DNA from 3 places in the Buttiauxella sp. BIGb0471 genome. Region 1 is predicted to be linked to each of the others. Evidence: predicted binding sites of a transcription regulator. Region 1 holds the regulator's gene; each other region holds the start of a gene.
The links. The regulator sigma-54, encoded in region 1, starts transcription at its own class of promoters, with help from an activator protein. The targets are predictions, from matches to a motif close to GTTGGCACANNTTTCGCTNT.
Positions count from the first base shown of each region.

Region 2: norV (anaerobic nitric oxide reductase flavorubredoxin) is a predicted target of sigma-54. The motif match lies at 965-984, and genes of this name have one in related genera.
Region 3: hydN (electron transport protein HydN) is a predicted target of sigma-54. The motif match lies at 1,108-1,127, and genes of this name have one in related genera.

Region 1 covers NZ_JANUEU010000003.1:608,188-610,464, forward strand. Annotated here, with positions in the region: gene lptB (LPS export ABC transporter ATP-binding protein) at 1-514, shown strand, start outside; gene rpoN (RNA polymerase factor sigma-54) at 563-1,996, shown strand; gene hpf (ribosome hibernation promoting factor) at 2,019-2,277, shown strand, end outside.
Region 2 covers NZ_JANUEU010000005.1:180,185-182,461, reverse strand. Annotated here, with positions in the region: gene norR (nitric oxide reductase transcriptional regulator NorR) at 1-814, opposite strand, end outside; gene norV (anaerobic nitric oxide reductase flavorubredoxin) at 1,033-2,277, shown strand, end outside.
Region 3 covers NZ_JANUEU010000004.1:227,113-229,389, reverse strand. Annotated here, with positions in the region: gene fdhF (formate dehydrogenase subunit alpha) at 1-493, opposite strand, end outside; gene hydN (electron transport protein HydN) at 529-1,074, opposite strand; gene hycI (hydrogenase maturation peptidase HycI) at 1,355-1,828, opposite strand; gene M2371_RS14910 (formate hydrogenlyase maturation HycH family protein) at 1,821-2,231, opposite strand; gene M2371_RS14905 (NADH-quinone oxidoreductase subunit B family protein) at 2,231-2,277, opposite strand, start outside.

The DNA.
Region 1 (2,277 bases):
GCTTCATGCACGTGCACGACGTGGCATTGGGTACTTGCCTCAAGAAGCGTCTATTTTCCGCCGTTTAAGCGTGTTCGATAACTTAATGGCCGTGCTGCAAATCCGTGATGATCTTTCTACCGAGCAGCGTGAAGACCGCGCCAATGAGCTAATGGAAGAGTTCCACATTGAGCATTTGCGTAATAGCCTCGGGCAATCTTTGTCCGGTGGTGAGCGTCGCCGTGTTGAAATTGCTCGCGCATTGGCAGCAAATCCAAAATTTATTCTTTTGGATGAACCTTTTGCAGGTGTTGACCCAATTTCCGTTATCGACATCAAGCGAATCATCGAGCATTTACGCGACAGCGGGCTTGGGGTGCTGATAACTGACCATAACGTACGCGAAACGTTAGCCGTATGTGAACGCGCTTACATCGTAAGCCAGGGCCATTTAATCGCCCACGGCACTCCAGCTGAGATCCTGGAAGACGAGCATGTTAAACGCGTGTATCTGGGCGAAGAGTTCAGACTCTGATAGGGTAGGAATAATTAACGATTACACCTGAGGAAGTTCGCTCTGAATATGAAGCAAGGTTTGCAATTACGGCTCAGCCAACAACTTGCTATGACGCCACAGTTACAGCAGGCAATTCGTCTGTTGCAGCTGTCGACGTTAGAATTACAGCAGGAACTTCAGCAAGCACTGGAAAGTAACCCACTGCTTGAGCAAACCGATCTGCATGAAGAAATTGAAACTCAGGAAGTTCGTGAAAATGAAGCGTTAGATACTCGTGAGGCGCTCGAACAAAAAGAGATGCCCGACGAGTTACCGTTGGATACCAGCTGGGACGAAATTTACACCGCAGGTACACCATCGGGAACCGGAACTGACTATATTGATGACGAGTTACCGGTTTATCAGGGAGAAACTACCCAGTCACTCCAGGATTACCTGATGTGGCAGGTCGATCTCACCCCGTTTTCTGATACCGACACCGCTATTGCAACGTCTATTGTTGATGCCGTTGACGAAATGGGCTATCTGACCGTTTCGCTGGATGAAATTCTCGAAAGCATGGGCGATGAAGAAATCACCCTCGACGAAGTGGAAGCGGTGCTCAAACGCGTGCAACGCTTCGATCCTGTCGGCGTCGCCGCACGCGACCTTCGTGATTGCCTCCTGATACAGCTTTCACAATTCGCGCGGGAAACACCCTGGTTAACCGAAGCTCGCGTGATTGTTAGCGAACATCTCGACTTGCTCGCCAACCATGATTTCCGCAGCCTGATGCGCGTCACGCGCCTGAAAGAAGAAGTACTGAAAGAGGCAATGTGCCTGATTCAGTCGCTTGATCCGCGTCCGGGCCAGTCCATTCAGACCAGCGAACCAGAGTATGTCATCCCTGATGTGTTGGTCAAAAAAACTCAGGGCCGCTGGACGGTAGAACTCAACGCCGACAGCATCCCACGTCTAAAAATAAATCAACAGTACGCTGCTATGGGCACCAATGCCCGCAATGACAGCGACTCACAATTTATTCGCAGTAACCTGCAAGAAGCGAAGTGGCTGATCAAAAGCCTTGAAAGCCGCAATGATACCTTGCTGCGGGTTAGCCGCTGCATCGTTGAACAGCAACAAGGCTTTTTTGAGTTCGGTGCAGAGCATATGAAACCGATGGTTCTTGCTGATATCGCCCAAGTGGTCGAAATGCACGAATCCACCATTTCCCGCGTGACCACGCAAAAGTATTTGCACAGTCCGCGAGGCATTTTTGAATTGAAGTATTTCTTCTCAAGTCATGTCAATACCGAGGGCGGCGGTGAAGCCTCCTCCACGGCTATTCGGGCTTTGGTGAAGAAATTAATTGCTGCGGAAAACCCTGCGAAACCGCTGAGTGATAGCAAGTTAACGACTATGCTATCGGATCAGGGGATCATGGTGGCACGCCGCACTGTTGCGAAGTACCGAGAGTCTTTATCCATACCACCGTCAAACCAGCGTAAACAACTGGTGTGACTTAACCGATAAGGAAGACACTATGCAGCTCAACATTACAGGACAAAACGTCGAAATCACTGACGCACTGCGCGATTTTGTGAGCACGAAGTTTGCCAAACTGGAGCAGTACTTCGATAGGATTAACCAAGTCTATATTGTGTTAAAAGTGGAAAAAGTCACGCATATTGCCGACGCAACACTTCATATCAATGGTGGTGAAATACATGCCAGCGCTGAAGGGCAGGATATGTATGCAGCGATTGACGGTCTGATTGATAAACTGGCGCGCCAGTTAACCA
Region 2 (2,277 bases), on a different contig from region 1:
TTCGATGATGAATGGCTCCGGTAAACGCCCCTTTTACATGACCGAATAATTCACTTTCCGCCACGCTTTCCGGTAGTGCCGCACAGTTGAGATACACCAGTGGATTCGCCGCACGCGCCGAGCCACTGTGAATAGCACGCGCCACCAGCTCTTTCCCAACGCCAGTTTCCCCGGTGATCAGCACATTCAAATCAGAGCCAGCAACGATTTCGATCTCTTTCTTGAGTTGCAACATTCCCGCAGATAAACCAACCATTTCAGCGCTGCTGCTTTTCGTGCTGATGGGGGCGCTCGTCGCAGCAGGAGTTTGATTTTCAAGTTGTTCCATCAGCAACGCGTTATTCAGTGCTCCCGCAGCGAGCACGCTAATTAACCGTAACTCTTCATCACTGAAATGGTCGAATTGCAGCGGGTCCATACCGTCAACCGTTAACGCACCAATCAAATTTTGATCGGCAAACAGCGGCAGCCCAAGGCAAGCATGCACTTTTAAATCTGTATGGTCGGGAATCAGCCCATCGTAAGGGTCAGGTAATTCGCTATCCGCCGGAAAACGCACCACATCACCCGCGCGAGCAATCGCCTCAAGGCGCGGATGTGCGTCCAAATCAAAACGCCGGCCGAGCACATCCTGCGCCAGTCCATCAATCGCCAGCGGGCGAAACTGCCGCGCTTCGTAACGCAATAATGCCGTGGCATCACCCTCTAAAAGCTGGCGCAAAGTGCGAATCAAACGGGCAAAACGATCCTGGTGAGAAATGCCGCTTTGCAGGTCGATGGCGATATTGGCAAGGGAAGTAATAGACAAGCTCATTAGCGGCTCCAGATTGGGAAAGATTAAAGTTACCGCGTAATGGTCAAAATGACAAAGCTATTGTCATAAAGACAATTTTAATGACTGTCTTTATGACAATGAAATTTTAAAGGTGTTTATAAATAATAATAAAAATCAAACAATTAAAAAGTTGGCACGCCGATTGTAATACATCAAATACGAGCATCATTTTTTAATTCTTTTTGAGGGTATTTTCAATGGCGATTCAGGTTAAAAACAACATCCAATGGGTAGGTCAACGTGACTGGGAAGTGCGTGATTTTCATGGTACCGAATATAAAACACTGAAAGGCAGCAGCTATAACAGCTACCTGATTCGTGAAGAAAAAACCGTGCTGATTGATACCGTTGACCACAAGTTCAGCCGCGAATTTGTGCAAAATCTGGCGGCTGAAATTGACCTGAATACGCTTGATTACATCATCATTAACCATGCGGAAGAAGACCACGCAGGCGCACTGACTGAGCTGATGTCGCGGATACCGAACACGCCAATTTACTGTACTGCTAACGGCGTGGACTCTATCAACGGGCATCACCATCATCCTGAATGGAATTTCAATGTGGTAAAAACCGGTGACAGTCTGGATATCGGCAACGGCAAGCAACTCATCTTCGTTGAAACCCCCATGTTGCATTGGCCAGACAGCATGATGACCTACATGACGGGCGATGCGGTGCTATTCAGTAACGATGCCTTTGGTCAGCATTACTGTGATGAACATCTGTTTAATGATGAAGTTGATCAGGGTGAATTGTTCGAACAATGCCAACGTTATTACGCCAACATTCTTACCCCGTTCAGCCGCCTGGTGACGCCGAAAATCACTGAAATCCTCGGCTTCAATCTGCCTGTGGATATGATTGCGACATCCCATGGCGTGGTGTGGCGCGACAACCCAACGCAAATTGTGGAACTCTATTTGAAGTGGGCGGCCGATTATCAGGAAGATCGCATCACGATTTTCTATGACACCATGTCCAACAACACCCGCATGATGGCTGATGCGATTGCGCAAGGCATTACTGAAGTTGACCCACGTGTAGCGGTGAAAATTTTCAATGTCGCCCGCCATGATAAAAACGAAGTTCTGACGAACGTGTTCCGCTCCAAAGGCGTGCTGGCCGGAACATCCACGATGAATAACGTGATGATGCCAAAAATTGCCGGTCTGGTAGAGGAGATGACCGGGCTGCGTTTTCGCAATAAACGCGGCAGCGCCTTCGGCTCCCACGGCTGGAGCGGCGGCGCGGTAGACCGTCTTTCCACCCGTTTGCAGGATGCCGGTTTTGAAATGTCGCTCAGTTTGAAAGCGAAATGGCGTCCGGATATTGATGCGCTGGAAATCTGCCGCGAGCATGGCCGTGAAATCGCCCGTCAGTGGGCGTTAACTCCGCTTGTTTCTGCCCCCGCTTCTGTACCGCAAGAAAGCGTGGTTGAA
Region 3 (2,277 bases), on a different contig from region 1:
CGATATCGCCGATGGAGTTACTCATCGCACCATTTCCCAGCGTCACCTGCAAACCCGCAACCGACGGCCCGTGGCAAACACGCGCACAGCAGTCGACGTTGTTGGTATGCAGCACGCCGCGTGCAAACTTCTGCATCACATAGTTGGTTTCGTTACCCGTACCGCGCGAAGAACCCGTGGTCATAATTGAGCGCGGGCCATATTGTTCTTTAATCGCTTTCAGTCGTTTCGCGGTATAGCTAATGGCTTCTTCCCAGCTCACTGGCTGGAGTTTTCCGCCTTTTTCGTAACGAATCATCGGCTGCGTCAGACGCGGTGTGAGCAGCTTAGTGTCATTGAGAAAATCCCAGCCGTAATAGCCTTTCAGGCAGAGTTCATTTTGGTTAGTCACGCCATCAGCCGCTTCAGCACGGATGATTTTGTTCTTCTCAACAACCAGTTTCAGTTTGCAGCCTGCGCCACAATAAGGGCATACGCTGGTAATTTTTTTCATCAGTAACAGACCTGTTAAAAGTGAATTCAGTGTAATTAGAAAATCAAAGATGAAGTGGCATCAAACGCAGCACGACGGCGTTTTTCGGCACTCATTTGTTCAAGTTTGTTGCGATCAACGCAGATAATGGCGTTAGTTGGACAGGCTTCCATACAGGCCGGGCCTGATGCGCGGGTGTGGCATAGGTCGCATTTATTCGCTTCGGCTTTTTCGGCCATCACGTTAAGACCCGCGCCGCTGTTGCGCACCACCGGACGAACAACCACTTCCATTGCGCCGTACGGGCAAGCAACCACACAAGTTTTGCATCCGATGCAGCGTTCTTGCATCACATTCACAAACCCATGCTCGCGGCTGATAGCGCCGTTAGGGCAGACGTTGGCACACGGTGCGTCTTCGCACTGGCGGCACATCGTCGCGGTAGAGACATTCACGCCTTTAATCACGTGAATACGTGGCAGGAAAGTTTGCGGTGTTAATGCCGCGCAATCCTGCGCTTCCTGGTGGGACACGACACAGGCCACTTCGCAAGTGCGACAGCCAATACATTTGCTTGAATCAGCAATGATGAAGCGGTTCATCAGAGACTCCTGTTTTTATAAGTCGGCGATAGACATACATAAAGTGTGCCAACTTTGAAACTAGCGTGATTCAAGGGGTTGTGCATTGATCGGGGAAGGGATGACAGTGACATCGACACATTTGACGATGTCATTTGGGCAGATGACAGATGGATGTTTAGGGGATTGTCGGATGACGCTAACGCTTATCCGACCTACAAAATTCGTGGTGTGTTTCGCTAACGCTTACCCAATCAACAAAACTCGTAGGCCGGATAAGCGCAGCGTCATCCGGCAACGATTACTCGAACTCTGGCGCTTCCAAATCCGCGAAACCGCCTTTTCCTTCCCAGCCAGCCAGGCTTTGATATACCGTCTCAACCGCCGCTTTTACCGCGTCGGTCATTGGGTAGTAGAAACCGACAATATCGGGTTGAATACCTAAGAAAATCACCTCGCCAACATCTTCTTTCAACTGATCAATCAGGTAGTTGAGTGGCATGTTGTGGGTGGTCATCATAAACATTTCGGCGATATCGTCCGGGTCGATAATACGGATTTCACCTGGATTCAGGCCCATATCCGTCGCATCGACCAGCAGCAATCTATCCGGGCGCAATTCACGAATCGCGAACACATCATTTTCAGGAGCGGTGCCGCCGTCGATAACAATCCAGTCGCCTTGTGGGGCGGCCTGGCATTTCTCGGCAAGTAATGGGCCAGCGCCATCGTCACCCATCATGGTGTTGCCGACGCACAGCAAAACATTAGTCATAACGCCTCCGAACCATCAAATAAATAGCGGGCTCTTGTTGAATAGCTTGCAGCATATCGAGCAATTCCTGGCTCCATTCTTGCTGCTGTTCAGTTTGAGTTGGTTTTGCGGCATCGAACGCTTTCGCCAGTAAAACGACATGGCTCTGGTCGATAACGATTTCACCGTAACGCGGCACGCCTTCCATTTTGCGCCGCGCTTCGCTGCCCTCTTCAAGCGTGGCAATCCACGCTTTGTAAGGCTCAAATGAACAGACTAAATTCTCTTTCAGGCAGTCGATAACGCCGAGATGGTGGCCGATTGCCAGACTGTAATAAACCACCTGTTGCGCATCACTCGGTGTGTTGTCGTTTTCATCGACAAACTTACGGCTAAGCTGGCAAAACACCACCGACTCGCTCATTACACGCGCTCCTGCTTCACTAGTGCTTCCAGATTGCTGACGATCT